DNA from 3 places in the Streptomyces sp. NPDC004542 genome. Region 2 is predicted to be linked to each of the others. Evidence: riboswitches for the same ligand, from Rfam matches in the RefSeq annotation. Region 2 holds a riboswitch; each other region holds the start of a gene.
What was found. A riboswitch is a leader RNA that binds a small molecule or an ion and turns the genes downstream of it on or off. The one in region 2 is predicted to bind cyclic di-AMP.

Region 1: another riboswitch for cyclic di-AMP. It lies ahead of ABZX30_RS05630 (transglycosylase family protein); the one in region 2 lies ahead of ABZX30_RS16825 (C40 family peptidase).
Region 3: another riboswitch for cyclic di-AMP. It lies ahead of ABZX30_RS15885 (peptidoglycan DD-metalloendopeptidase family protein); the one in region 2 lies ahead of ABZX30_RS16825 (C40 family peptidase).

What each region holds. Positions count from the first base shown of each region.
Region 1 covers NZ_JBEXLP010000006.1:37,034-46,778, reverse strand. Annotated here, with positions in the region: gene ABZX30_RS05665 (hypothetical protein) at 1-501, shown strand, start outside; gene ABZX30_RS05660 (serine/threonine-protein kinase) at 540-2,033, shown strand; gene ABZX30_RS05655 (glycoside hydrolase domain-containing protein) at 2,210-3,037, shown strand; gene ABZX30_RS05650 (SurA N-terminal domain-containing protein) at 3,236-3,883, shown strand; gene ABZX30_RS05645 (nucleoside triphosphate pyrophosphohydrolase) at 3,983-5,035, shown strand; gene ABZX30_RS05640 (cytochrome P450) at 5,032-6,324, shown strand; gene ABZX30_RS05635 (transglycosylase family protein) at 6,507-7,562, shown strand; cyclic di-AMP (ydaO/yuaA leader) riboswitch at 7,745-7,929, shown strand; gene ABZX30_RS05630 (transglycosylase family protein) at 7,934-8,653, shown strand; gene eno (phosphopyruvate hydratase) at 9,058-9,745, shown strand, end outside.
Region 2 covers NZ_JBEXLP010000026.1:11,674-21,418, forward strand. Annotated here, with positions in the region: gene bioD (dethiobiotin synthase) at 1-613, opposite strand, end outside; gene ABZX30_RS16795 (adenosylmethionine--8-amino-7-oxononanoate transaminase) at 615-1,904, opposite strand; gene bioB (biotin synthase BioB) at 1,897-3,120, opposite strand; gene ABZX30_RS16805 (8-amino-7-oxononanoate synthase) at 3,269-4,396, shown strand; gene ABZX30_RS16810 (DUF397 domain-containing protein) at 4,511-4,735, opposite strand; gene ABZX30_RS16815 (helix-turn-helix transcriptional regulator) at 4,745-5,614, opposite strand; gene ABZX30_RS16820 (ATP-binding protein) at 5,838-6,296, shown strand; gene ABZX30_RS16825 (C40 family peptidase) at 6,438-6,911, opposite strand; cyclic di-AMP (ydaO/yuaA leader) riboswitch at 6,915-7,126, opposite strand; gene ABZX30_RS16830 (hypothetical protein) at 7,431-7,715, opposite strand; gene ABZX30_RS16835 (urease subunit gamma) at 8,171-8,473, shown strand; gene ABZX30_RS16840 (urease subunit beta) at 8,484-8,795, shown strand; gene ABZX30_RS16845 (urease subunit alpha) at 8,788-9,745, shown strand, end outside.
Region 3 covers NZ_JBEXLP010000023.1:80,315-90,059, reverse strand. Annotated here, with positions in the region: gene ABZX30_RS15890 (alpha-galactosidase) at 1-1,867, shown strand, start outside; cyclic di-AMP (ydaO/yuaA leader) riboswitch at 2,174-2,333, shown strand; gene ABZX30_RS15885 (peptidoglycan DD-metalloendopeptidase family protein) at 2,338-3,264, shown strand; gene ABZX30_RS15880 (SGNH/GDSL hydrolase family protein) at 3,483-4,268, shown strand; gene ABZX30_RS15875 (TetR/AcrR family transcriptional regulator) at 4,404-5,006, opposite strand; gene ABZX30_RS15870 (MBL fold metallo-hydrolase) at 5,273-6,535, shown strand; gene ABZX30_RS15865 (ATP-binding protein) at 6,836-8,827, shown strand; gene ABZX30_RS15860 (roadblock/LC7 domain-containing protein) at 8,911-9,345, shown strand; gene ABZX30_RS15855 (DUF742 domain-containing protein) at 9,348-9,719, shown strand; gene ABZX30_RS15850 (ATP/GTP-binding protein) at 9,697-9,745, shown strand, end outside.

The DNA of each region.
Region 1 (9,745 bases), on a different contig from region 2:
CGCCTGGCCGTCGTGACGCGCAGGTCGCTGGACTGGGGCCTGTTCGTGGCGGTGCTCGCGGCCGACGTCCTCAGCATCGTGCTGCTGGGCAGCGAGCCCGGCGACGACATCCACACCCCGGGCGGCTATCTGGGCCTCACCCTGCTCCTCGGCGCGCTCGTGGCCGCGGCGGCGTACTACCTGGCCGCGGACATACGCCATTTCCATCGGCTCGACCGCGCCTTCCGGGCGCAGCGGCCCGTGGCGGCGTACGGCTACCCGCAGCCGCAGCCGCAGCCGCAGCCGCAGCCGCCGTTCACCGCGGCGACCGCGCCGCGGACGCCGCAGAGCCCGCACACCCCGCCCCCGATGCCGCACACGCCGCTGCCCCGGCCGCCGATACCCACCCCGCCGCCGCCCCAGCGCCCGGCGCCCGCACGGATCGAGCAGGTGCGCGCGGAGCTGGACGAACTGAGTGACTACCTGCGCCACCACGACGGCAATCCCGAGGGCGGAAGGTGACCGTGGCGCAAGGACGCGTCGTCGCCGGCCGCTACGAGCTGTCCACGCTCATCGGGCAGGGCGGCATGGGCCAGGTGTGGACCGCGTACGACCAGCGGCTCGACCGGCGCGTCGCGGTGAAGCTGCTGCGTCCCGACAAGGTGGCCGGGCAGGAGGCCGACGAGCTGCGCCGCCGGTTCGTGCGCGAGTGCCGGGTGACCGCGCAGGTCGACCACCCGGGGCTGGTGACCGTGCACGACGCGGGCAGTGAGGGCGAGGAGCTGTTCCTCGTCATGCAGTACGTCGACGGCGCCGACCTCTCCGACCACCTCGCCGAGCACGACCCGTACCCGTGGCAGTGGGCGGTCGCGGTGGCCGCGCAGCTGTGCGCCGTGCTGAGCGCCGTGCACGCGGTGCCGATCGTGCACCGCGACCTCAAGCCGCGCAACGTGATGGTGAAGCAGGACGGCACGGTCACCGTCCTCGACCTCGGCGTGGCGTCCGTGATGGACACCGACACCACGCGGCTGACGCACACCGGTTCGCCCATCGGCTCGCCCGCCTACATGGCGCCGGAGCAGGCGATGGGTGGCGCGGTCGGCCCGTACACCGACCTGTACGCGCTCGGTGTGCTGCTGCACGAACTGCTCAGCGGGAACGTCCCGTTCGCGGGCTCGACGGCGCTGGGCGTGCTCCACCGGCACCTGTACGAGCCGCCGCTGCCCGTGCGCCGGCTCCGCCCCGAGGTCCCCGAAGCCCTCGAAGCGCTGGTCCTGCGCCTGCTGGCCAAGGACCCGCAGCACCGGCCGGCCTCCGCGCAGGAGGTGTACGAGCACCTCGCGCTGCTCCTGCCCGCGCGCGGGACACCCACCGGAGCCCCGCTCGACCCGACGCGCCCCTTCCTGCGCCCGCACGCCCCCTGGCCGGACCGCGCGCGCACCCCCGCGCCGCAGCCCGCCCCCGTGGCGCCCGCCCCGCCGGTGACCGAGAAGCCCGATGTCGCCGCCGCCGTCGACGAGGTCAAGCGACTGCTCGGCGAGGGCCGCATCACGCAGGCGGTGGACATACTCGGCGCGATCCTGCCCGCCGCGGCCGAGCAGCACGGCGAGCACTCCCCGGTGGTCCGCACCCTGCGCAAGCAGTACGCGGCCACACTCATGGACGACGGCCAGTACCGGCGCGCGCTGCCCGAACTGCGCCGCCTGGCCGACGAACGCGCCGCCGAGGCCGGCCAGGCCGACCCGCAGTCCCTGCGTTTCCGCTACGAAGCCGCCCAGTGCCTGGAACAGCTGGGCGAACCCGCGGCGGCACTGGCCGAATACCGCGCGCTGCTGCCGTACTACGAGAACCAGTACGTCTCCGGCGACCCGCAGCTCGCCCACGACGTCCGCCGCCGCATCGGTCACCTGCTGCTCGCCCTCGGTGACCGGCCCGCCGCCCACGACACGCTCGCGCGCCTCGTGCTGGACGTGGAGCGCCTGCACGGACCCGGGCACCCGCTGGCCGCCGAGGTCAGGCGGACCCTGCAGTGGCTGGGACAGGTCCGTGGCTAGTCTTTGCCGTTTCCTGGGAGATCCTTGTGATCTTCCTGGGGCGGGGTTTCCCGAACGGGGGGACGGCGCGGGATAGGTTGCGGTCCGTTTGTGCCACGCAGTCTTCGCCATGCACTTTTCGCCACGCGAATCGCCGCGCGGTTTTCGCACACAGCACTACAGGGGTGGGGTCTTCCATGTCGAGCCATCGGCACTCCAAGAAGCGCAGGTACGTCACGTGGGCCGTCGCCGGTGCCGCCGTCGTGGCCGGAGCGGGGATCGCCGCGCAGACCTCCATGGCCGCCACCACCTGGCCCGCGCAGAAGACGTACACGGGCCGCGCCTTCGACACCTGCGCCGCGCCCTCCCAGTCCGCGATGAAGGCCTGGCACACCGGGTTCTACGGCGCCGCCGCCGTCTACGTGGGCGGCAAGAACCGCGGCTGCGCCCAGCCCAACCTCACCGCCTCCTGGGTGAAGTACGTCAGCGGCCTCGGCTGGAAGCTGATCCCGCTCTACGTCGGCGCCCAGCCGCCCTGCCAGTCCGGCTCCAACCCGGAGAAGCTGACCGCCTCCACCGCCGCCTCACTCGGCGCGTCCGACGCCGCCGACGCCGTGGCCAAGGCCTCCGCGCTCGGCATGAAGGCGGGCAGCCCGGTCTACCTGGACATGGAGGCGTACGACACCACGAACAAGTCGTGCAACGACGCCGTGCTGACGTACGTGCGTGCCTTCGACAAGGGCCTGCGCGCCAAGACGTACCGCTCCGGCTACTACGGCTTCACCAGTTCCAGCGCGAAGGCCGTCGCCACCGCCACGGACAAGACGGACCTGCCCGGCAACCTCTGGTACGCGCTGTGGGACAAGCAGAACACCACGACCGCGGACTGGCCGTGGGGCTCCACCCAGTTCACCAACCACAGCCGCGCCCACCAGTACATGGTCAACAGCAAGGAGACGCACGGCGGCGTCACGATCACCGTCGACCGTGACGCGTGGGACGCGCCGGTGGCCATCACCGGCTGACCGGCGGCCTCCCGGGACGCGCGGCGGTGCCCGAAGCGCGCGCGAATCGTTGGTCGAATGGGTTGGCCAGAGCTTGCCCACTGCCTACCATCGATCATCGCAAGACCTTGTGCGCCCGCTCGTCGCCCGATCACCACCCCTGACGGAGGAGGCGCTGGCGCGCCGCACCTGTTATTGCAATCTCCCTTGGAGGTCCCCTTGCACCGCCGCCGTCGCACCGCGCTCGTCCTGTCCGCCGCGATCGCCGCCGCGGCTCCCCTGCTCGCCGCCTGCGGAAACGACGCGCACGCCGGCGCGGCGGCCGTCGTCGGCGGACAGCGGATCACCGTCGCCCAGCTGGAGAGCCGGGTGAACGAGGTGCGCCGGGCGCAGCAGGCCGCGGTGCCGGACGAGGCGCAGTACCAGCAGGTCCTGGCCTCCACCAGCAGCCTCACCCGCGACACCCTGCACAACATGGTCCTCGACCGGGTGCTGCACCGTGCCGCGCAGGACCAGGGCGTCACGGTCAGCCGCAAGGAGATCCAGCGGATGCGCACCGGCTTGGAGCAGCAGGCGGGCGGGGCGAAGGGGCTGGAGACGACCTGGCTGCAGAAGTACGGCATCGCGCCCGCGCGCCTCGACGACAATCTGCGCCTCCAGGTCGAGGCGCAGAAGCTCGCCACCGAGCTCGGCACGGACACCACCCAGCCCGCGTTCTGGAAGGCCCTGTCCACCGCGTCCGAGGAGCTCCACGTCGACCTCAACCCGCGCTACGGCACCTGGGACGTGCAGAAGAGCAGCCGGGTCGACGCGAAGACGCCATGGCTGCGGGAGGTCACGGCGAGCGGGACACAGGAGACGGCGTAGGCAGGGTCCGGGCCGGAGGCCGGTCACACGATCCGACTGTCATCCCCGCCCTGTGGACAACGCGCGAGCCCCCCGGCCGGTGTGCGTTACGTTCGAGGCGTGAACACCACCAGCCTCGAAGACGCCCAGGTGCCGGGCCCGGACGCCGCCCCCGGCCGGATCGTCCTGCTCACCACCAGCCACCGTGTCGCACCCGGCCTGCTGTCCTGGCCCGCCTGGCAGGCGCTGCGCGCCGCCGACCGCGTGCTGTGCGCGGACGGCGCCCATCCGCAGCTGCCCTACCTGCGCGAGGCCGGGACGGCAGTCGACGAGGCCGCCCCGACCGCCCAGGAACTCGTCGACGCCTGCGCCGGCGGGCACACGGTGGTGGTCGTGGCGACGGGCGAGGGCGAGCCGGCCCTGACGGACGGCCTGGCCCGCCTGGCCGGCACCGGCCGGGTCCGGATGCCGGAGCTGGAGCTGCTCCCCGCCTCCTACGACCTGCCCGGTGCCCGCCTCCTCGACCTCGTCCAGGTCATGGACCGCATCCGCGCCGAGTGCCCCTGGTCCTCCCGGCAGACCCACGAGGGCCTGGTGAAGTACGGCATCGAGGAGGCGTACGAACTCGTCGAGGCGATCGAGGCCGGCGACCGCGAGGAGCTGCGCGAGGAACTGGGCGACGTCCTGCTCCAGGTCGTCTTCCACGCCCGCATAGCCGAGGAGAACCCCGACGCCCCCTTCTCCATCGACGACGTGGCCGGCGGCATCGTCGCCAAGCTCATCCACCGCCACCCGCACGTCTTCGGTGACGCCACGGCCGAGACCCCCGAGGAGGTCAAGGAGCACTGGCTGCGGACCAAGGCGGCCGAGAAGCGGCGCACCTCCGTGACGGAGGGCGTCCCCCTCGGCCAGCCCGGCCTCGCCCTCGCCGCGAAGCTCTCCTCCCGGGTGCGCACCGCGGGCCTGGACGTGCCCCTGCCCCAGGGCGAGGGCATCGGCTACGACCTCCTGGCACTCGCGACGCGTGCCGAGGCGGACGGCGTCGACCCCGAGGCGGCACTGAGGGCGGCGGCACGGGCCTACCGGGACGCGATACGGGCCGCCGAGGGTGTGGCGGGCCGGCCCCGGCCCCCGAGGCACGCGCCGGAAGGCCCGGATACCGTCGGGGGGTGACCAACCAGCCCCACCCCCACGCGGCCCCCGGCACGCCCGGCGCGCCCGGCCCAGAACTCTTCACCTGGGAGTTCGCGAGCGACCCCTACCCGGCCTACGCCTGGCTCCGGGAGCACGCGCCCGTGCGGCGCACCAAGCTGCCCAGCGGGGTGGAGGCCTGGCTGGTCACCCGGTACGCCGACGCCAAGCAGGCGCTGGCCGACCCGCGGCTGTCGAAGAACCCCGCGCACCACGACGAGCCCGCGCACGCCAAGGGCAAGACGGGGATTCCGGGGGAGCGCAAGGCCGAGCTGATGACGCATCTGCTCAACATCGACCCGCCGGACCACACCCGGCTGCGCCGGCTGGTCAGCAAGGCGTTCACTCCGCGCCGCGTCGCCGAGTTCGCGCCGCGGGTACGGGAGCTGACGGACCGGCTCATCGACGGGTTCGCCGCGAAGGGCTCGGCCGATCTCATCCACGAGTTCGCCTTCCCGCTCCCCATCTACGCCATCTGCGACCTGCTCGGCGTCCCGCGCGAGGACCAGGACGACTTCCGGGACTGGGCGGGCATGATGATCCGGCACGGCGGAGGACCGCGCGGCGGGGTCGCGCGGTCGGTGAAGAAGATGCGCGGCTACCTCGCCGAGCTCATCCACCGGAAGCGCGAGGCGCTCCCGGCCGTACCGGCGCCCGGCGAGGACCTCATCTCCGGTCTCATCCGCGCCTCCGACCACGGGGAGCACCTCACCGAGAACGAGGCCGCCGCCATGGCGTTCATCCTCTTGTTCGCGGGGTTCGAGACGACCGTCAACCTCATCGGCAACGGCACCTACGCCCTGCTCACCCACCCGCGGCAGCGCCAGCTGCTGCAGGCCTCCCTGGCGCGCGGCGAACGGGACCTGCTGGAGACCGGTGTCGAGGAACTCCTGCGCTACGACGGCCCGGTGGAGCTCGCCACCTGGCGGTTCGCCACCCGGCCGGTCACCGTCGGCGGGCAGGACATCGCACCCGGCGACCCGGTCCTCGTCGTACTCGCCGCCGCGGACCGGGATCCCGAGCGGTTCGCTGACCCGGACGTCCTCGACCTCGGACGACGTGACAACCAGCACCTCGGTTACGGCCATGGAATCCACTACTGCCTCGGCGCCCCGCTCGCCCGGCTGGAGGGCCAGACCGCACTCGCCACCCTCCTCACCCGCCTTCCCGACCTCCGGCTCGCGGTGGAACCGGCCGATCTGCGGTGGCGTGGGGGACTCATCATGCGCGGACTGCGCACCCTGCCCGTGGAGTTCACGCCCGTGCGGTGACCGACGGGTGAGCGGGGAAGGGCCCGCGCGAAAGATGACACGCGCTCAACTTTGTGATCTTCACGTGATCTGCGCGGCATTAACTTGTGACAAGTGATCGTCTGCCGATACGTTCACTCGTCAGCGCGGCGTCTCTCCGCAGTCGCCGCGCTGGTCACTGCTGTCTTGCGAAAGGTCACCGCATGCTCTCCGGGAACGGTCGCCACCGTCGCCCCCGTCAGGCTCCGGCCCTCCTCGTCGCGGCCGGAGTGACCGGCTCCGCCATCGCCATCCCGCTGCTCGGCGCATCCGCGGCACACGCGGCCGACGGGACCACGTGGGACAAGGTGGCCGAGTGCGAGAGCGGCGGCTCGTGGAGTGCCAACACGGGTAACGGCTACTACGGCGGTCTGCAGATCTCCCAGGACGACTGGGACAAGTACGGCGGCCTCGCGTACGCCGCCGGCCCGGACGAGGCCAGCCGTTCGCAGCAGATCGCGGTCGCCGAGAAGATCCTCGCCGACCGGGGCACCGAACCCTGGACCACCTGCGCCCTGCTCTCCGGTCTCACGTCGAACTCCGGTTCGGTGAACGTGGACACGGGCGTCGGAGGGTCCGGATCATCCGGTTCCGGCGATTCCTCCTCTTCGTCCAAGTCGTCTGACGCGTCTGGCGTGAAGGGGTTCAAGAGCTCCAAGGGCTCCAAGGAGTCCGCGGATTCTTCGGACACTTCGTCTGGTTCATCGGGTTCGTCGGGATCGTCCGGTTCTGGTTCCAGCTCCTCGTCCTCGCGCGACTCGGGCGCCGGTGCCGCCGGCTCTCAGGATGCCGACGACTCCTCCGGCTCCACCGGTTCCGGCGCGTCGGACAAGTCGGCGTCCTCCGGTTCCGGGAAGCCCCAGGAGGGCGGCAGCTCGTCCTCGATGTCTCCCGAGATCGACAAGTCGGACGATTCATGGCAAACCGGCGGCTCTTGGAGTCTTGTGGACACCGGGGCGATCAGTGGCGGCCGTCATCGGGGCGACAGTGCGGACGAAAGCGTGACAAACGGTCAGGACGGCGCCACCTCCGGCCGTCACGCCGCACGCGACTACACCGTCCGCGCCGGTGACACCCTCGCCTCCATCGCCGACTCCCTTGACCTCGAGGGCGGATGGCGCGCGCTCTATGCCGCGAACAAGGACGCCATCGGGGCCGACCCGAACAACATCGCCGCCGGTCAGACCCTGGAACTGAGTGTCGAAACGGGTGCAAAGTAGCGGGAGTTGACACCCCATTTTGGGCTTGTTGTCCGGTTTGGTGAAAGTGTGGGATGAGTCTCAGAAGCCCTGATCGTCTTTGAAATTCGGCGGATCGCGTGTCTACGGTCGTGACCGCTCGCCAACGCGGGCCCCGGCCGCCGCAACGCCGAATCCTGCCAGCGGCTGCCCGGGAACAGTCGTCGCGTCAAGCGCCGTAGGCAGGAGCGGGGGACCCAAGGTAGGCGCCGGGCCCGGAGGTCGACAGACCACCGGGGACGGCTAGGGGTGGAGCCGTGCCTCGCACGAGAACCGTGCGAGTTACGGCCGGGCAACTCAACCGGCCCGAACCCGACAGCTCACCTCGCAGGCGTCGGTGAGGGGATCGATCCATGCTGTTTTCCGGCAAGGGCAAGCACCGCCGTCCGTCCAAGGCCGTCCGCGCCATCGCAGTCGCCGGTGTCACCGGCGCCGCCGTCGCCGCCCCGCTGATGGCGGCCGGCAACGCCTCCGCCGCCACCGCCTCCGAGTGGGACACGGTCGCCCAGTGCGAGTCCGGCGGCAACTGGTCCATCAACACCGGTAACGGCTACTACGGCGGTCTGCAGTTCTCCGCCTCCACCTGGGCCGCGTACGGCGGCACGCAGTACGCCCCCCAGGCCAACCAGGCCTCCAAGGCCCAGCAGATATCCGTCGCCGAGAAGGTCCTCGCCGCGCAGGGCAAGGGTGCCTGGCCGGTCTGCGGCAAGGGCCTGTCCGGCGCCGCCTACACCGGTTCGAGCAGCGGCTCCGCCGGCTCTTCGGGCTCCTCCGGCTCTTCGAGCTCCGCCGGTTCCTCGGGCTCCGCCGGCAGCACCAGCCGCTCGGCCGACCAGCAGGCCGCCTCCCGCTCCGCGGAGCGCCCGGCCGCCAAGAAGACCGTCACCACCCCGACCGGCAAGAAGGTCAAGAAGGGCGACGGCGAGTACAAGGTCGTCAAGGGTGACACCCTCAGCTCGATCGCCGCGAAGCACCACGTCGCCGGCGGCTGGCAGAAGCTGTTCCGGCTGAACAAGGACATCATCGCCGACGCCGACGTCATCTACCCCGGCCAGCAGCTGCACCTGAAGTGACACCCGGCTGGTAGCAGAGCCACAGCGCCCTCACATCCGTGGCCCCCATGATGGGACCCGTGAGGGTCCCGCCCCCGTCCCCCGTGGGGCTCCCCGCCCCGGTGCGTGTTCCCCCGCACGCACCGGGGCGGGGTTTTCTCTTCCCTCCTCCCCTCCCTCCTCCCCCTCCCCTCTTCTCCTCCCGCCCGTTCCCCTCCCTCCCGCTCCTTCTTGTCCTTCGACTTGTCCTTCGACTTGTCCTTCCGCACGAATTTGCCTCCCCGCCCTTTGTTCCGGGCAGGAACAATGTGTACCGTCGCCGTGTCCACGGGACGGTCGGTCGGCTGCTGACGCCCCGGGGACGGTTAGGCTCTAGTCGCAAGGCACACCAGCCCCGCACTTTCAGCGTCACATCCAAGAAGGAGATGCTCGTGCCGTCCATCGACGTCGTCGTAGCCCGGGAAATCCTGGACTCCCGAGGCAACCCCACGGTCGAGGTCGAGGTCGGCCTCGACGACGGCAGCACGGGTCGTGCCGCCGTCCCGTCCGGCGCCTCCACCGGCGCCTTCGAGGCCATCGAGCTCCGCGACGGTGACCCCAACCGCTACCTGGGCAAGGGCGTCGAGAAGGCCGTCCTCGCCGTCATCGAGCAGATCGGCCCGGAGCTGGTCGGCTACGACGCCACCGAGCAGCGTCTGATCGACCAGGCGATGTTCGACCTCGACGCCACCGACAACAAGGGCTCCCTGGGCGCCAACGCCATCCTCGGCGTCTCGCTCGCCGTGGCCCACGCCGCCTCCGAGGCCAGCGACCTCCCCCTCTTCCGCTACCTGGGCGGCCCGAACGCGCACCTGCTGCCGGTGCCGATGATGAACATCCTGAACGGCGGCTCGCACGCCGACTCCAACGTGGACATCCAGGAGTTCATGATCGCCCCGATCGGCGCGGAGTCCTTCTCCGAGGCGCTGCGCTGGGGCGCCGAGGTCTACCACACCCTGAAGAAGGTCCTGAAGTCCAAGGGCCTGGCCACCGGCCTCGGCGACGAGGGCGGCTTCGCCCCGAACCTCGAGTCCAACCGCGCCGCCCTCGACCTCATCATCGAGGCGATCAAGC
Region 2 (9,745 bases):
CGCCGGCCCCGGCGGGCAGCGCGCCCAGCAGCGGCACTCCCGCCACCTCCGGGAGATCGGCGAGGTTGCACCGGCAGGCCAGGTCCGGGGACTCGGGCCAGCTGCCGATCACCACACCCGGCAACTCGATCCCGCGCGAGCGCAGTTCCCGCGCCGTCAGCTCGGTCGTGTTCAGCGTGCCAAGACCGGCCGAGGCGACGACCAGCACCGGTGCCTTCAGCAGCCGGGCCGCGTCCGCGAGCGTGCCGCCCGCCGCGTCGAACCGGACGAGCAGCCCGCCCGCCCCCTCGACCAGCACCAGATCGTGGTCCGCGGCCAGCTTGGCGGCCGCCTCGGCCACCTCGTGCGGGTGCACGGGCGCCATGCCCGCCCGGCGGGCCGCCGTACCGGGGGCCAACGGCTCCGGGTACCGCGCCAGCTCCGCCGTCGCCACGTCTCCCGCGAGCCGCGCGACCTCGTCGGCGTCCCCGCGCTCGTCGGGCCGTACCCCCGTCTGCGCGGCCTTCAGCACGGCGACCGACCGCCCGGCCGCCACCGCGGCGGCCGCGACGGCGGCGGTCGTGACCGTCTTGCCGACCTCCGTGCCCGTGCCCGTGATCACCAGTACCGGCATCTCATCCCTCCCGTGCCGCCGCGCACACGGCACGCGTGATCCGCGCCACGTCCGCGTCGGCGGTGACGTACGGCGGCATCGTGTAGATCAGGTCGCGGAAGGGCCGCAGCCAGACGCCCTCGCGCACGGCGGCCCGGGTGGCCGCCGCCATGTCGACCCCGTGGTCCAGCTGTACCACCCCGATGGCGCCCAGGACCCGGACGTCCCGTACTCCCGGCAGCCGCGCGGCCGGCGCGAGCCCGTCGCGCAGGCCCGCCTCGATCCGCGTGACCTCCGCGAGCCAGTCCTGCCCGAGCAGCACTCCGATGGAGGCGCAGGCGACGGCCGCGGCCAGCGGATTGCCCATGAACGTCGGCCCGTGGGCCAGCACCGGCACCTCGCCCCGCGAGATGCCGTCGGCCACGCGCGTGGTGCACAACGTGGCCGCCATCGTCAGGTAGCCGCCGGTCAGGGCCTTGCCCACGCACATCACGTCCGGGGCCACGGCCGCGTGCTCCGCCGCGAACAGCGCGCCGGTGCGCCCGAAGCCGGTCGCGATCTCGTCGAACACCAGCAGCACGTCGTGCGCGTCGCACGCCTCGCGCAGGGTGCGCAGATACGCGGGGGAGTGGAACCGCATCCCACCCGCGCCCTGCACCACCGGCTCCACGATCACGGCGGCCAGCTCACCGGCGTGCCGCTCGATCAGGTCGTGCAGCCGGCCGGCGTAGGCGTCGTCGTACTCCGCCGGCGGCGCGTCGGCGAACACCTGGCGCGGGAGCACCCCGCTCCACAGCTCGTGCATCCCGCCCTCGGGGTCGCACACGGACATCGGCTGCCAGGTGTCGCCGTGGTAGCCGCCCCGCCAGGTCAGCAGCCGCCGCTTCTCCGGGCGGCCGAGCGAACGCCAGTACTGGAGGCACATCTTGACCGCGACCTCGACCGACACCGAGCCGGAGTCGGCCAGGAAGACGTGCTCGAGCCCTTCCGGCGACATGTCGACAAGGAGCTTCGCGAGGCGTACGGCGGGCTCGTGGGTGAGCCCGCCGAACATCACATGGCTCATCCGCCCCAGCTGCTCGCGCGCCGCCTCGTTCAGGACCGGGTGGTTGTAGCCGTGGATCGCCGACCACCAGGAGGACATGCCGTCGACCAGTTCGCCCGAGCCGTCGGCGAGCCGGAGCCGGACCCCGCTCGCCGACTCCACCACCAGCGGCTCGGTACGTCCGGGCATCGGGCCGTACGGATGCCACACGTGCCGCCGGTCCAGTTCCAGCAGCTCCGGCACGCCCGGCCCGGGCTGGTCAGGCATTGGGCGCGAGGTCCGTTCCGGCACCCCGGCGGCGGACGGCGACGAGGTCGGTGCGGGGCTCGCCCGCCACCGTGGCGGCCGCGGCGGTACCGCAGACGCCGCCGCCCTCATGGGACCCGCAGCCCGCGTCCCCGTGCGATCCGCAGCCCGCGGCGTCGTGCGATCCGCAGCCGGCCGCGTCCCCGTGCGACCCGCAGCCGCCCCCGGCTGCCACGCGGTGCTCCGGCAGCGTCACCTGGCCGGCGCCCTCCACCTCGAACCCGGCGTCCGCGATCATCTCCAGGTCGGCCTTGCCCGCCTGGCCCTCACTGGTCAGGTAGTCGCCGAGGAAGATGGAGTTGGCCAGGTGCAGGGCCAGCGGCTGCAGGGTGCGCAGATGCACCTCACGGCCGCCCGCGATGCGCACCTCGACGTCCGGGCAGACGAACCGGACCATCGCCAGGATGCGCAGGCAGCGCTGCGGGGTGAGGTGCCAGTCCTTGGCGAGCGGGGTGCCCTCCATCGGGATCAGGAAGTTCACCGGAACGGAGTCAGGGTCCAGCTCGCGCAGCGAGAAGACCACGTCGACCAGGTCCTCGTCGCTCTCGCCCATGCCCGCGATCAGACCGGAGCAGGCGGACAGGCCGGCCGCGTGCGCCTTGCGCACCGTGTCCACCCGGTCGGCGTACGTGTGCGTGGTCGTGATGTCCGCGTACGTGCCCTCGGAAGTGTTGAGGTTGTGGTTGTACGCGTCCGCGCCCGCGTCCCGCAGCCGCTCGGCCTGGCCGTCGGAGAGCAGGCCGAGGCAGGCGCAGACCTCGACGTCCTCGTTCTGCTCCTTGATCGTCCTGATCGTCTGGGAGACCCGGTCCACGTCCCGGTCCGTCGGACCGCGCCCGCTGGCCACCAGGCAGACCCGCTTGGCACCCCCGGCCAGGCCCGCGGCCGCCGCCCTGGAGGCGTCGTCGGGCTTGAGCCAGGTGTACTTCAGGATGTCGGCCTTGGAGCCGAGCCGCTGGGAGCAGTAGGAGCAGTCCTCCGGGCACAAGCCGGACTTGAGGTTGACCAGGTAGTTGAGTTTCACGCGCCGGCCGAACCAGTGCCGGCGCACCTTGCCGGCCGCGGCCACCACATCGAGTACGTCGTCGTCGGAGGTGGCCAGTACGGCGAGTGCTTCCTCGCGGGTCGGCAGCTCGCGCCGAAGCCCCTTGTCCACCAGCGTGTTCAGCAGGTCCATGAGGTCCGATCCTGTCCTACGTGACCGCTCCGGGCCAAGGAGAGTTTGCACAACGGAGGCTGGTTGCTCGTGTGGGTATTGCCACATCCTGGGCGGTCGGCCGTCCGGCTAGTGTCTGTCCACTGCCTACAAAATCCCCGGAGGAGCCATGGCGTTCGGCTGGATCGACGACCAGGCGGAGCTGCGCCGCCGCGCCGGGCTGGTACGGACCCTCAGGCCCCGGGCCGCCGGCTCACCGCTCCTCGACCTCGCCAGCAACGACTACCTGGGCCTGGCCCGTCATCCCGAGATCACCGAGGGGGCCGCGGCGGCGGCCCGGACCTGGGGCGGCGGCGCCACCGGTTCCCGGCTGGTGACCGGCACCACGGAGCTGCACACCGAGCTCGAACACGAGCTCGCCGCGTTCTGCGGCTTCGAGGCGGCCCTGGTGTTCTCCTCCGGCTACGCCGCCAATCTCGCGGCCGTCACCGCGCTCGGACCGCACGGCTCCCTGATCGTCTCCGACGTGGGCAACCACGCGTCCCTCATCGACGGATGCCGGCTGGCCCGGGGCACGACCCAGGTCGTGGGGCACGCCGACCCGGAGGCGGTCCGCAAAGCCCTGAACACGCACGAGGGAGCCGCGGTCGTCGTCTCCGACACGGTGTTCTCCGTCGACGGGGACGCGGCGCCGCTGGCCGCGCTCGCCGAGGCCTGCCGGGAACACGGTGCCGGGATGGTCGTGGACGACGCCCATGGCCTGGGTGTCCTGGGCGACGGCGGCCGGGGAGCACCCTGCGCGGCCGGGCTCGCCGGTGCCGAGGACGTGGTCGTCACGGTCACCCTGTCCAAGTCGCTGGGCAGCCAGGGCGGTGCCGTCCTCGGACCGGCCCGGGTGATCGACCACCTGGTCAACGCGGCACGGACGTTCATTTTCGACACCGGTCTCGCCCCCGCCGCGGCGGGCGCGGCCCTGGCGGCCCTCAGGCTGCTGCGCCGCGAGCCGGAACGGGCGGCGCGGGCCCGTGAGGTGGCGGCCGAACTGCACGCACGCCTGACGGCCGCGGGGCTGGAGGCGGTGCGCCCGGACGCCGCGGTCGTCTCCGTGCGTGCCCCGTCCCCGGAGGAGGCCGTGCGCTGGGCGGCCGACTGCCGGACGGCAGGCCTGGCCGTGGGCTGCTTCCGTCCTCCTTCCGTGCCCGACGGCATCTCACGGCTCAGGCTGACGGCCCGTGCGGACCTCTCCGGGGCCGAGATCGAACGCGCTGTACGAGTCATCGGCGAGACGCGACCGTGAGTCGGCGTGACACGGCCGTGCACCGCCTGGGTGAAGTCTGATCAGATCTGATCGAAGCTGATAGGGCTTGATGGGGCTCGATCGGATCAGAAGGAACCTGATCCGATCAGTGGGTCATCGCAGGGCGGCGAGGAACCCCGCCCAGCTCCCGGGGGAGAAGAGCAGCGCGGGGCCGGCCGGGTCCTTGGAGTCGCGCACGGCGAGCAGCCCGGTCCGGGGACCGGAGCGCGGCCTCGCCGTCTCCACACAGTTGTTCGCTCCGGTGCTGTAGCTGCTGCGCAGCCACCGCACACCGTGCAGTTCGGTGCTGGAAAGTACGTTCCGAGGCAGTGCAGACATGGTGCCTCCTTACGCGCCGTCACTCATACCGGCGAGGTAATCCAACGAGTCCTCGGGGGAAAGGGCGTGGATCTGAAGGGAGCTGAAGGCCTCTGAGTAGGCCCGGAGGTCTTCTTTCCGCTCGAGGTAGAGGCTACTCGTCAAGTGGTCGAGAACAACCACATCCAGATCAGAAGTGCGCGGAAATGAGAAGATAACGAAAGGGCCGGTGATGCCGACATGCGCCCCGGCGGAGAACGGCAACACCTGGAGGCGTACGTGCGGCATGCGCGCCGCCTCGACGAGCCGCTGAAGCTGCCGTGCCATCACGTCCGGCCCGCCGACCTCCCGCCGCAGCACCGCCTCGTCGAGGACGGCGCTGAGCTTCAGCGGCGGATCCGACCGCAGCACGTCCTGCCTGGCCAGCCGCACCTCCACCAGGGTGTCCAGCCGCTCCTCGGCGTCGTCGACACCCCCGCCCACGGCCGCCCCGGTGACCGCGCGGGCGTACTCCGGTGTCTGCAGCAGCCCCGGGACCACCGATGTCTCCAGAGTGCGCATCGCGCTCGCCTGCGACTCCAGGCTGATGAAGTCACGGTAGGCGGGCGGCAGCACCCCCCGGTAGGCGTGCCACCAGTGGTGACGGCCCCCGCCCTCGTCCGATCCCGCCAGCACCATCAGCAACTCACGCAGTTGCCGGTCCGTCACCCCGTAGGCGTCCAGGAGTAACCGCACATCGGCCGGTTTCACTCCGCTGGCGCCCGTCTCGATCCGGCTCACCTTCGACTGGTGCCAGCCCACCAGACGGGCGGCCTCACCACTGGTGAACCCCGCACCGGTGCGCAGCGCGCGCAGTTCGGCGCCCAGTTTCCGGCGGCGCACCGCGGGACCGTTCTGCATGGGCCACTCCTTACTCGCCATTACTCCTTACGCGCCGCCCGAATACGCTCTGCCGTCGCAGAGTTCACCGCTTCGAGCGACAGATATATGCATATCTTGGTGGATCCCACCCGCTGACCGGCGTGCTGATGGCAGTCTGGCGATGAAGCACCAGTCCGGGACCGTACTCGAACCATCCGCTTCGTGTCGGACTCCGGTCCCGTGGGAAAGGGACGACGTCGCCATGGCAGACCACCTGGAAGCATCCGTCACTCTGCCGAGCGATCCCGCCTCGGTCCGCGCCGCCCGCACCTATGTCGTGGCGACCCTCGCGGAGTGGGGCCTTCCACCGGACACCGAGGTGGCCGACACCGTCCGGCTCATCGTCTCCGAGCTCGCCACCAACGCCGTGCAGCACACCTTCGGGCAGTCACCCACCTTCACGGTGGAGCTCGCGCTCGACCGTGACGAACACCTGCACATCGGCGTCACCGACAGCCATCCCCAGCTCCCGAGGAGACTTCCCGCCGCCGTGCAGCAGGACAACGGCCGCGGCATGGTCATCATCCGCTGGCTGACCGCCGAGTCCGGCGGCAGGCTGCGGGTGCGGCGCACCCGCGAGGGAGGCAAGACCGTGCTCATCGAGCTGCCGTGGGCGCGACCGGAACGACCGGTCGCGGCAGCGGGCCGACAGGAGACCTAGGAGACCTAGGATCTCGCCGGTCCTCCACGACCTCGCCGGGCCTCCACAGGCCCGTCCGGGGCTGTGTCCGGGCCTGGAACGGCTCGCGCGGCCTTCGGGTGTGGCCCTGTCCCCGAAAGCCGTGCGAGCCGTGACGGCCGGTCAGCTGACCCGGCCGTACCAGACGCTCTTCGTCCAGATCTTCTGCAGCTTCACCACGTCACCTGTCTTGGGGGCGTGCCAGATCTTCCCCTTTCCGGCGTAGATGCCGACGTGGTAGACGTTCGACCCCGAATGGAAGAAGACCAGGTCTCCGGCCTTGCGGTTCCTGGCCGAGACGTGGTGGGTCTTGTTGTACTGCTGGGCGGCCGTCCGGGGCAGGCTCTTGCCCGCCTTCTTGAACGAGTACAGCGTGAGTCCGGAGCAGTCGAACCTGCGCGGACCGGTGGCGCCCCACCTGTACGGAGCGCCCTTCTTGGACGCCGCGATCTGGAGCGCCTTGGTCGCCGGAGTCGCGGCCGCGGCGTCGGAGGCGACGCCCGGGACCACGATGGAGCCGCCCACGGCGGCGATGGCGAAGGCCGAGGCGGTGCCGGCCCGGGCCATGAGCGACGGGACACGATTGAGCGCAGTCATGCGCAACCCTTCGTCAGCCGCCTGTGAAGGATGACCTGTCGGATTCGGGCTGGCGAAGTTGCCCGGCCGCGTTGCCGCGGCTTCACCCCAAGGGCTGCTCGGAGGCGAACAGATGTCCGCTCCGGCGACCCGTCTTGCCTGGGTCCTCCACTCCTGCCGATCCACTCCTGTCGACCGGTCATCCGGGCGGCGGCAGGACTCGGCGTCCGCCCGGATCGCCCCGCCATGGTGGCGGGGGCTTGTCGTCAGACAGGGATCTTCGCCCACACCTGTCTGAAAATCCCAACGGAACCGGGGATTTGTGGTGTTACTCACCACTCACCCGTTTGGGTGGACAGGTCTGTTCTCGAGCCGCTGCCGTGACCACCGCGCACCCTCCGACCAGGGCAGAAGTCGCTCCCGGCAGTCATCGGCCGGGAGCTTCGCGCGACTTCGGAGGCCCTGAAAAAGGATGCGCGGTTACTCCGAACGTAGGTACGTCTTTTGGTCCGTTTCGACTCAGACTCGAACGCGCAAGCCTCAACCGGCCCCGTCCGGGGGCGCGGTGACGCGCTCGGTACGGCGCTCGCCGTGCAGCGCCCTGAGCGCCCGGGCCGGGGTGGCCGCGTGCAACTCCGTCTCGCCCCGCTGGTGCACCGACGCCAGCGCGTCGCGCAGTTCCACCGCCTTGCGCACCAGCGCCTGGGCGGCCCGCAGCCCGCGGTGGGTGTCACCGTGCTGCGCCGGGTTGATGCGTCCCAGCAGGTCGACCACGTCCAGGTAACGGTCGATCAGCTCACCCTCGGTGCGGGTCAGGGCGGGCAGCGGCGGCTAGCGCGTCCCGGGAGCCGCACAAGCCCGGGGAAGCCGCCGGACGGCATGACCGCGCCCGCGGCGGGGCCCCCTGTGCCTCCTCGCGCCTCCCCGCGGGCCGCGGGCGGGCCCGGCAGGGGCACCACCGAGCCCGCCCGCGGTTCCCGCCGTGGGGCGACGACCGCGCCGTATACGGTCCGGCCCCCGGCGGTTCCGCGCTCCGCTTCGCCCGCCCGCACACCGAGGTCCCGCACGACCACGAGCGGGCGGTCCCGGTCCACGCGGAGCACACCGCGGCGCCGGCGGGCACGCGCGGCCCGCACGCCGGCGGCCGGCGGATCACGACTCGGTTAACGTCGTCGAAACCCGCCCCCACTAGCCTGCCGATCCACGCCACCAGGGACTTCGGCCCGTGGCCGCGGCAACCGGACCCCGCACGGTCCGGAGCGAGGACTGTGAGGTGGGACGTGCAACTGACCCCGCACGAGCAAGAGAGGCTGCTGATCCACGTCGCGGCCGACGTGGCCGCCAAACGCCGGGCCCGCGGGCTCAGGCTCAACCACCCCGAGGCGGTGGCCCTCATCACCTCGCACCTCCTCGAAGGCGCGCGCGACGGCCGCACCGTCGCCGAACTCATGTCCTCCGGGCGCACGCTGCTCACCCGGGACGACGTCATGGAAGGCGTGCCCGAGATGATCCACGACGTCCAGGTCGAGGCCACCTTCCCGGACGGCACCAAGCTCGTCACCGTGCACGACCCGATCGTCTGAGGGGCCGTAGATGATTCCCGGAGAGATCCTGTTCGCCGACGACCCGGTCGTCTTCAACGACGGGCGCGAGGTCACCCGGCTCACCGTCCTCAACGCCGCCGACCGGCCGGTCCAGGTCGGCTCCCACTACCACTTCGCCGAGGCCAACCCGGGCCTGGAGTTCGACCGCGCCGCCGCGCGGGGCACGCGCCTGAACGTCGCCGCCGGCACCGCCGTGCGCTTCGAGCCCGGTATCCCCGTCGACGTCGAACTCGTCCCGATCGGCGGCGCCCGGGTCGTGCCCGGCCTGCGCGGGGAGACCGGAGGTGCCCTGGATGCCTGAGATCTCCCGCGCCGCGTACGCGGACCTGTTCGGCCCGACCACCGGTGACCGGATCCGGCTCGCCGACACCGACCTGCTGATCGAGATCGAGGAGGACCGTTCCGGCGGCCCGGGACGCGCCGGCGACGAGGCGGTCTTCGGCGGCGGCAAGGTCATCCGCGAGTCCATGGGCCAGTCCCGCGCCACGCGCGCGGAAGGCACCCCCGACACGGTCGTCACCGGTGCCGTCATCGTCGACCACTGGGGGATCGTCAAGGCCGACGTCGGCATCCGGGACGGCCGGATCACCGGGATCGGCAAGGCCGGCAACCCCGACACGATGGACGGCGTCCACCCGGACCTGGTGATCGGCCCGGAGACGGAGGTCATCGCCGGCAACGGGCGGATCCTCACCGCCGGCGCGATCGACGCCCACGTCCACTTCATCTGCCCGCAGATCGCCGACGAGGCCCTGTCCGCCGGAATCACCACGCTGGTCGGCGGCGGCACCGGCCCGGCGGAGGGCTCCAAGGCCACCACCGTCACCCCCGGCCCCTGGCACCTGGCCCGGATGCTGGAGGCGATGGAGGCCTACCCGCTCAACATCGGCTTCCTCGGCAAGGGCAACACCGTCTCGCACGAGGCGATGCTGTCGCAGATCCGCGGCGGCGCGCTGGGCCTGAAACTGCACGAGGACTGGGGCTCCACCCCGGCCGTCATCGACGCCTCGCTGACCGTCGCCGACCGCACCGGCATCCAGGTCGCCATCCACACCGACACCCTCAACGAGGCCGGTTTCGTCGGCGACACGCTCGCCGCGATCGCCGGTCGAGGCATCCACGCGTACCACACCGAGGGCGCCGGCGGCGGGCACGCGCCGGACATCATGACCGTGGTCTCCGAGCCGCACGTGCTGCCCAGCTCCACCAACCCGACGCGGCCGTTCACCGTCAACACCGCCGAGGAACACC
Region 3 (9,745 bases), on a different contig from region 2:
GGTGGAGGGCGGCCCCCGCTTCGTCCGGCCCGCCCTGTCCGTGCGCACCGGGGAACGGCGCGGCACCGAGTGGACCTTCGAGGCCCATGAGGCCGAGGGCGACGAGCTGCGGCTGCGTTTCCGGGACGGCTCCCTGGCCGTGACGCTGCACTACCGGATGCGCGGGGACGTCGTCGAACGCTGGGTGACGGTCGGCAACGGCGGCGACGCGCGCGTGGAGCTGCTGCGGGCCGACGCCGCCACCTGGACCCTGCCCGACCGGGACGGCTGGCGGCTGTCCCAGCTGCACGGCCGGTGGGCCGCCGAGTCCCGGCTGACCAGCGCGGCGCTCACCCACGGCGAGAAGGTCATCGGCAGCCGCCGCGGTCACACCGGCCACCAGCACCTGCCCTGGGTCGCGCTCGACACCGGCGCCGGCGAGGAGCACGGCGAGGTCTACGGCTGCGCCCTCGGCTGGTCGGGATCCTGGCGGATCGCGGTCGCCCAGCTCCCCGACGCGCGCGTGCAGATCACCGGCGGCGCCGGCTACGACGACTCGGGTCTGCTGGCCCTGGCGCCGGGCGAGTCGTACACCACGCCCGTTTTCGCGGGCCTGTGGAGCGACGCCGGCTTCGGCGGTGCCAGCCGTGCCTGGCACGCCTACCAGCGGGCGTACGTCATCCCGGACGCCGACCGGGACCGGCCGGTGCTGTTCAACTCCTGGGAGGCGACGAACTTCGACATCTCCGAGGAGCAGCAGGCGACCCTCGCCCGGCGGGCGGCGGCGATCGGCGTCGAGCTGTTCGTGGTCGACGACGGCTGGTTCGGCGCCCGCACCAGCGACCGCGCCGGCCTCGGCGACTGGACGCCCAACCCGGACCGTTTCCCCGGCGGCCTCAAGCCCCTCGCCGACTCTGTGCACGCCCTCGGCATGCAGTTCGGCATCTGGGTCGAGCCCGAGATGGTCAACCCGGACAGCGAGCTGTACCGCGCCCACCCGGACTGGGTGCAGTTCCAGCCGGGGCGGAAGCGGACGGAACTGCGCAACCAGCTCGTCCTGAACCTCGCCCGCGAGGACGTCCAGCAGTACCTCTGGGAGCAGCTCGACGGGCTGCTCTCCAGCGCCCCGGTCGACTATGTGAAGTGGGACTTCAACCGCTGCTTCACCGACGCCGGCTGGCCCGGCGAGCCGTACCCGCAGCGCCTGTGGGTGGACCACGTCCGCGCCTTCTACGGCCTCCTCGACCGGCTGCGGGCGGCCCACCCGGGCGTCGCCTTCGAGTCCTGCTCGGGCGGTGGCGGACGGATCGACCTCGCTGTCATGAGCCGTACGGACCAGGTGTGGACCTCCGACAACACCGACCCGCTGGACCGGCTGGTCATCCAGCACGGCTTCAGCCAGATCCATCCCGCGCGGGTCATGGCCGCCTGGGTCACCGACAGCCCGAACACCCAGCTCAACGGTCGGGTCAGCTCTCTGAAGTTCCGCTTCGTGAGCGCCATGGCCGGGGTTCTCGGCGTCGGTGGCGACCTCTCCGAATGGACGGAGGAGGAGCTCGCCGAGGCCCGGGAATGGGTGGAGCTCTACAAGGAGATCCGCCCGGTCGTGCAGCGCGGCGACCTGCACCGGCTGCGGCCGCCGGAGGGCGGGCTGAGCGCGGTGCAGTACCTCCTCGGGGACGAGACGGTCGTCCTCGCCTGGCTCCAGGCGCAGCGGTACGGGGAGCCGGTGCCCGCGCTGCGGCTGCGCGGCCTCGACCCCACGGCCTCCTACGAATGCCGTGAAACGGGAGAAGTCCACCGAGGTGCCGTCCTGCTGCACCACGGGCTGCCCACGGGGCTGCGCGGCGACTTGGATGCGACGGTCATCCGCTTGCGTCGTATGTGAGCTGTATGCACTGATTGCACCTTTCATCGCAACTAGCCAGGAAATAAAGGGTCATGTACGTCGAGTGGTGAGGAGCGTCATATTCGTGACCGTCCGTCGCGCGTCATGCCCACGTAATCCGCGTCGATTCCCGGGGAATCGAGGCGGTGCGGAAGAAGGGAATGCACGGAGGGTGACCGGGATGTCCCGTAACGGATCAAGCGAAAGGCGGACAGAGGGAACCAACTGCTTGTCCCTTCGCATCCTGCTCGCTTACGTTCGCCAGCAATCCGGACGGAACGCCGAATCCTGCCGCCGCCCGGAGCCCGGACACACTCACCCGTGCACGGCAGGAGCGGGGGACCCACCAGGCATGACGGCCTGTCCCGGTCTCCAGGACGGCCAGGGGTGAAGCCGCGCTCCGCGCGCGGCCGGGCAGCTCCAGCCCGAACCCGACAGCTCACCTCGCAGGCGCCGGAGAGGAATTCGCCATGCCCGCGAAGGGTAAGCACCGCCGTCCCAAGAACCGGCGTTTCACCCGTTCCATCGCCGTCGCCGGAACCGGCGGTGCCGCGCTGGCGCTGCCCCTCATGGGGGCCACCGGCGCCCATGCGGCCGTCCCGGCCGCCGCCAAGGACTCCGTCTCCGGGAAAGCGGTCCAGGCCGCGCCGGAGACCGGGAAGAAGGCCGCCGCCCCTGCGGGCGTGCGCGTCTACACCGTCCGCGAGGGCGACTGGCTCGCGAAGATAGCCCGTGAGCAGAACGTCAGCGGCGGCTGGCACCGGCTCTACGCGGACAACCGCGAGGCCGTCGGCGGCGATCCCTCGCTGATCCACCCCGGCCTGGAGCTGAGCCTCGGTGAGCAGGCCGCCGGCACCGGTGCCGACTCCGCCGCCCCGGAGAAGACTTCCTCCTCCGCGCACCCGACGACGCAGTCTGCCACGCGCTCCGCGACGCGGCCGGACGCGCAGCCCGAGCCGGCGTCCGCCGCGGCGCCGAACGCCGCCACCGGCTTCACCCTCCCGGTGGCGGGTGCCACCGTCGGCACCCGCTACCACGTGCCGGGCGGCATGTGGTCCAGCGGTTACCACACGGGCGTCGACTTCGTCGTCCCCACCGGCACCCCCGTCAAGGCCGTGGGCGCGGGCACGGTCGTCTCCGCCGGGTGGGGCGGCGCCTACGGCAACCAGGTCGTGATCCGGCTCGCCGACGGCTACTACGCGCAGTACGGCCACCTCTCCGCGATCTCCGTCTCGGCCGGGCAGAGCGTGGCCGCGGGCCGGCAGATCGGCCTGTCCGGCGCGACCGGCAATGTGACCGGCCCGCACCTGCACTTCGAGATCCGCACCACGCCGAACTACGGCTCGGACGTGGACCCGGTCGGCTACCTCCGCTCGCACGGCGTGCCCGTCGCCTGACCCGTCGCGCCGCTCAGGCTGCCGAAGGCCGGACCTCTGATCCCCGGGTCCGGCCTTCGGCGTGCTCCCGGTGCGCTCCGGCGTATTCCCGTGGGGCACATGTCCGCGAAGTGGCTTATCTCACCGTCCGTCAACCCCTTATTACGGTCGCGTAGGTCACACCGAAAGGTGAATCATGGGCCGACGTGGCAGACGATTCGAAGAGTGACAGCAGATCAGTGATCGGGTCGTACGTGGCGGTGGGGGACAGCTTCACCGAGGGCGTGGGCGACCCCGGCCCCGACGGGGCCTTCGTCGGCTGGGCCGACCGGTTCGCGGTCCTCCTCGCGGACCGGCGGCCCGAGGGCGACTTCAGGTACGCGAACCTCGCGGTACGCGGCAAGCTGCTCGACCAGATCGTGGCGGACCAACTCCCGCGCGCGGTCGAAATCGCCCCGGACCTGGTGTCCTTCTGCGCGGGCGGCAACGACATCATCCGCCCCGGCACCGATCCCGACGAGGTGGCCGAGCGTTTCGAGCTGGCGGTGGCCCAACTCGCCTCCGTCGCGGGCACGGTCATGGTGACGACCGGCTTCGACACCCGCGGCGTGCCCGTGCTCAGGCACCTGCGCGGCAAGATCGCCACGTACAACGGCCACGTCCGGGCGATCGCCGACCGGTACGGCTGTCCCGTCCTCGACCTGTGGTCCCTGAGGACGATCCAGGACCGGCGCGCCTGGGACCACGACCGCCTGCACCTCTCGCCCGAGGGGCACACGCGCGTGGCCCTGCGGGCCGGCCAGGTGCTCGGCCTGGAGGTCCCCGCCGACCCGGAGCAGCCCTGGCCGCCGCTCCCGCCCCGGGGCACGTTCGACATCCGCCGCGACGACGTCCACTGGGCCCGCGAGTACCTGGTGCCGTGGATCGGGCGCCGGCTGCGCGGCGAGTCCTCCGGCGACCATGTGACGGCCAAGGGCGCGCTGTCCCCGGACGACATCAGGATGCGGATCGCCCCGGTGGCCTGACCGGATCCCCTCCGGGAGCCCGGCGGCCGGCCACGACCGGCCGGCCGCCGCTCCCGGTCCGCCCGCCGGGACGCTGCCCGGTCCGGCCCCCGGCCCTCCGCCGGGCGGACGGCGAAAGCGGGCCCTGACGGTCGGTCAGGGTGCGCGGTCGAGGTTCAGTTCATGGGCCAGTGCCTCGTCCACCCACTCCTGGGCGCGGGACCTCGGCACCGCGCCGGCGTAGGACGTCAGCTGGACGGCGAGGCCGTCGAGCAGGGCGGTCAGGCGCAGGGCCGTGGCGGTGGGGTCCGGGCAGACGAACTCGCCCGCCGCGACGCCCTCGGCGATGACCTCGGCCAGCGCCGCCTTCCACTGCCGGTCCAGTTCGCCGGTGACCTCCCGCAGGGCGGGCTCCCGCAGCGCGACCGACCAGCCCTCGATCCACAGCCGCCAGCCCTTGGCCCGGCCGGTGGGCGCGTACCAGCGCACGGCGGCCCGCAGCCGGCGCAGCGCGGACGTACGACGGCCCAGCAGCCGCCGCAGCTGCGCGAGGTCGCCCTCGGCGGCGTGCGCGAAGGCGGCGGCGACCAGCTTCTCCTTCGTGGAGAAGTGGTACAGCACCAGCGCGTTGCTCACGCCGAGCGCCGTGGCCACGTCGGCGATCCGCACCGCCGCCACGCCCCGCGCCTCGATCTGCTCGACGGCGGCGCCCAGCAGTTCCGCCCGCCGCTCCGGCACGCTCAACCGCACTCTCGCCACGCCGTCACCCTAATCGGTCACGCGGGTCCGGTGGCGACGTGGTCCGGCCGTTTGGTCGGCGGTACCGCCCGAAGCTTCGCGATCCCCGGCGGCCGGCCGGGAACGGCGGCCGGACCGTCCGCTGAACAGCCGGTCGGCACGGTGGAGTGTCCGACGGTAGCGGGACCCCGCCCGGCGGGCGGGGCAAGCCATAACCGGACTTCGTCCCCGGTTGTCGGAGCGGCCGACCATAATGGAGAGCCTCGCCGACTCCAACTGGAGGTACCGTGACCCGATCGGGTTCCCTGCGTTCCGGGCTGCGCACGCTGCGGCCCGAGGCCTTCGGCGCGGAGCCCGGCGGTGAGCGCCTGGCCCGCATCCGCAGATCGCCCCACTTCGAGGACGGCGTCTTCCAGAACCCCGGAGGCACCGCCCGCACCCGGCCCTCCGGTTCGGCCCTGGACCTGGCGAAGGTCTTCCTCGACCGGGACACCCGCCCCCGGCGCTCCCCGCGGGGCACCGTCCCGGTGCACCCCACCACCGTCGCCGACCTCGCCCGGCCGCCCGCCACCGGGCTGCGGCTGACCTGGACGGGCCACTCCAGCGTGCTCGCGGAGATCGACGGGCGGCGTGTGCTGTTCGACCCCGTCTGGGGCGAGCGTTGTTCTCCCTTCCCGTTCGCCGGGCCCAAGCGGCTGCACCCGGTTCCGCTGCCGCTGGCCGCGCTCGGCCCGGTCGACGTGGTCGTCATCAGCCACGACCACTACGACCACCTGGACCTGCCCACCATCAAGGCGCTGGCCGGGACGGACACCCTGTTCGCGGTGCCGCTCGGCGTCGGGGCCCACCTCGAACGGTGGGGCGTGGCCGAGAGCCGGCTGCGCGAGCTGGACTGGCACGAGGCGACCGAGGTCGCCGGCCTCACCCTGACCGCGACGCCGGCCCGGCACTTCTGCGGGCGCGGGCTGCGCAACACCCAGCACACCCTGTGGGCCTCCTGGGCCGTCGCCGGCGCGGAGCACCGGATCTACCACAGCGGCGACACCGGCTGGTTCGACGGCTTCAGGGAGATCGGCGCCGAGCACGGCCCGTTCGACGCCACGATGATCCAGATCGGCGCCTACAGCGAGTTCTGGCCCGACATACACATGACACCCGAGGAGGGCATGCGCGCCCACCTCGACCTCCAGGGCGGCCGGGCCAGCTCCGGTGTGATGCTGCCGATCCACTGGGCCACCTTCAACCTGGCCCCCCACCCGTGGGCGGAACCCGGCGAGGGCACCGTCGCGGCCGCCCGGGCGGCCGGCGCCCGTGTCGCGCTGCCCCGCCCCGGCGAGCCCTTCGAACCGACCGCCGAGACCGTCCCGTCCGAGCCGTGGTGGCGCAGTGTGGCCCTCGCCCCGGAGGGCGGCTGGCCGGAGGCGGCCGCGCGGACCGCGGTGAAGGCCACCGCCGGCTCGGCGGCCCTCGCGCAGGCCGGCACGGCCGGTGACGCTGCCGGCCGCACGGCCGAGGACGAGGGGGATCCGGAGGCCGTTCCGGCGGGCTGAGCGCCGGGCGGGGCAGCCGCACGACGCAGGGCCGGCGAGGGCCGGGGAGCGAGGAACTCCCCGGCCCTCGTGGTCTGTTCGTGACCACATCCGACCAGGTCGGATCGAGGATTTACGGTTCTGTTCCGGCACCTCCGGCCGGGTTGTCGGTCTGTCGTACGACGCCTCATACCAGAGCGGGACCATCCCCGGGGGACTTTGTCAACTGCCCGCCACGCGTGATGCGGAGGCGACTACGGTGAGTGTCCGTCGGACGACGCAGGGCCGAACCGTGCCCGCCGGACCAGTACGAGGACACCCATGTCTCACCTCCGCGCACCGGCCGCGCGCGCCGACCGCCGTGAGGGCGGCCGGCACGGGCGGCCGGCCGCCCGCCCCGTTCCCGCACTGCCCGATACCCCCCTACGGCCACAGCTCCTCCGCCTCGCGGTGCTGCCGCCCGTCGCCGTCGCGCTCAGCGCCGGCGCGGCCGTCCTGGTCACCGTCCGCTCCGCCGGGTTCCACGCCGGCCTCACCCTGTGGACGGTGCTCGCCGGAGCGGTCTCGGTGACCGTCGCCGCCCTCCTCATCGCCGCCGTCGCCGCCGACCGCACGGCCCGCTCGGTGAGCGCCCGGGTCGGCGCCCTGCGCCGCAGCGCCGCCCGCGGCGAGGCCGACCTGAGGGCCCTGGTCGAGACGCTGCGCAAGGGCGACACCCCGCCCCCGCGCAAGCCGCGCGGCGGACCCCCGCAGGACGCCGACGACCTCGAACTCCTCGCCGCCGACCTCGCCCGCGCCCGCGACGGCGCCGTCCTGGCGGTCGTCCAGGCGGCCCAGCTCTCCAGCCAGGCGGGCAGCGAACAGAAGCTCGAGGTCTTCGTCAACCTCGCCCGGCGGCTGCAGTCCCTCGTGCACCGGGAGATCTCCATCCTCGACGAGCTGGAGAACGAGCTCGAGGACCCCGACCTGCTCAAGGGCCTCTTCCACGTCGACCACCTCGCCACCCGCATCCGGCGCCACGCCGAGAACCTCGCCGTGCTCGGCGGCGCCGTCTCCCGGCGGCAGTGGAGCAACCCGGTCCCCATGACCGAGGTGCTGCGCTCCGCCATCGCCGAGGTCGAGCAGTACTCCCGGGTCCGGCTGGTCCCGCCCGTCGACGGCCGGCTGCGCGGGCACGCCGTGGCCGACGTCATCCACCTGCTGGCCGAACTCGTCGAGAACGCCACGCTGTTCTCCGCCCCGCACACCCAGGTGCTGCTCCGCGCCGGCCTCGTCACCGCCGGACTCGCCGTCGAGGTCGAGGACCGCGGGCTCGGCATGCCGGTCGGCGAGCAGGCCCGGATGAACGCCCTGCTCGCCGACCCCGACCAGGTCAACGTCGCCGGACTGCTGGCGGACGGGCGCATCGGTCTCTTCGTGGTCTCGCAGCTCGCCCGGCGGCACGGCATCACCGTCCGGCTCCAGACCAACATCTACGGCGGTGTGCAGGCGGTCCTCGTCGTACCGCAGGGCCTGCTGGGCACGGAACCGGACGACGCGCCGGACACGGGGCACGCGGGCAGGGCGTACGCGGTCCCGGGCCACGCGCACCCGGGGCGCGGGGCCACGAGGTGGATCCCGGCGCCGCCGGCCCCCCTGGTCCCGCCGGTTCCGCAGGCCCCGCAGCAGCAGCCGCGGGCGATGCTCCGGGCCGACGGTCCGGCGGACGCGAGCCGGCCCGTCGCCACCGACGGCCACGGACGGCACGCGCACCGCGGGCCCGGAACCCCGGCGGACGAGGGCACGCCACCGCCCCTGCCGGTGCGCGGCGCCCACGATGCCCGGCCCACACCCGCGGAGGCCGCGCCCGGCATCCGGCCCGACGAGCCACGCACGGTCGCGGAACACACCGCCGCGCCCCTCACCCCGCGAGGCGGCGGCACCGTGCGCGGCACCATGGGCAAGCCCCGACTGCCCCGGCGCCGCGCCCAGGAGCACCTCGTGCCCCAGCTGAGGGGCGGCCCGGCACCACGCCAGGACGGCGACACCCTCGCCGGCCACGACCCCGGCCTGATGGCCGCCTTCCAGCGGGGGATCGGCCTGGCCGAGGCGCAGCAGCACCTGGAGAAGGCCGACGCCCTCCCGGCAGAGGCGACGCGGACGAGCCACACGGAGCCGGCCCCCAGGACGCCGGCCCCCATGACGCCGGCCCCCATGACGCCGGCCCCCATGACGCACGACCCAGTGGCGCACGACCCAGTGGCGCACGACCCGGTGGGCGCGGCCCACCACGAGCTCACCGTCCGGCCCGACGGGAGCGCCCCGGCCGGATGACCTCCCACCCCAGCCCGGTACCCACCCGCACCACCGTCTCCAGCGCTCCCGCAGACCTTCGTACCCCAAGGAGTCGATCCACCATGGCGAGCGATGCGCCGACCGCCCAGGTTTCCGACCTCGACTGGCTGATGAGCGGCCTCGTCCAGCGCGTACCGCACACCAGCAGCGCGGTGCTCCTGTCCTGCGACGGGCTCGTGAAGTCCGTCCACGGCCTCGACCCCGACAGCGCCGACCACATGGCCGCCCTCGCCTCCGGCCTGTACTCGCTCGGCCGCAGCGCGGGCGTCCGGTTCGGCGACGGCGGAGACGTCCGGCAGGTCGTCGTCGAACTCGACTCGACCCTGCTGTTCGTCACCACCGCCGGCTCCGGCACCTGCCTGGCCGTACTGGCCGGCCGTGAGGCCGACGCGGCCGTGCTCGGCTACGAGATGGCCATGCTGGTCAAGAGCGTCCGCCCCTACCTGGTGACCGCGCCCCGCCGGCACGCCGTCGATCCCACGGCGACGAGGCCTTGAGGGTGGCCGCGGCCGGCGACGGGCCCTGGCTCGACGACGCGGCCGGACGGCTGGTGCGCCCCTTCACGGTCAGCAACGGCCGTACCCGGCCCACCATCGCGCTCGACCTGATGTCGCAGGTGATGGCCACCGGCGTCACCCCCCTCGGCTACCTCGGCCCCGAGCACGCCCAGGTGCTCGCACTGTGCCGGGCGCCCGTCCCGGTCGCCGAGGTCGCCGCCCATCTGGGACTCCCGGCGGCGGTCACCAAGGTGCTGCTCGCCGACCTCGTCGACTGCGGGGCGCTCACCGCCAAGCCCCCCGCCTTCCACCACAACCCCACTGACCGGTCCCTTCTGGAGGCAGTGCTCGATGGACTACGACGACAGCTCTGATCCCTTCCCCACCGCGCTCAAGATCC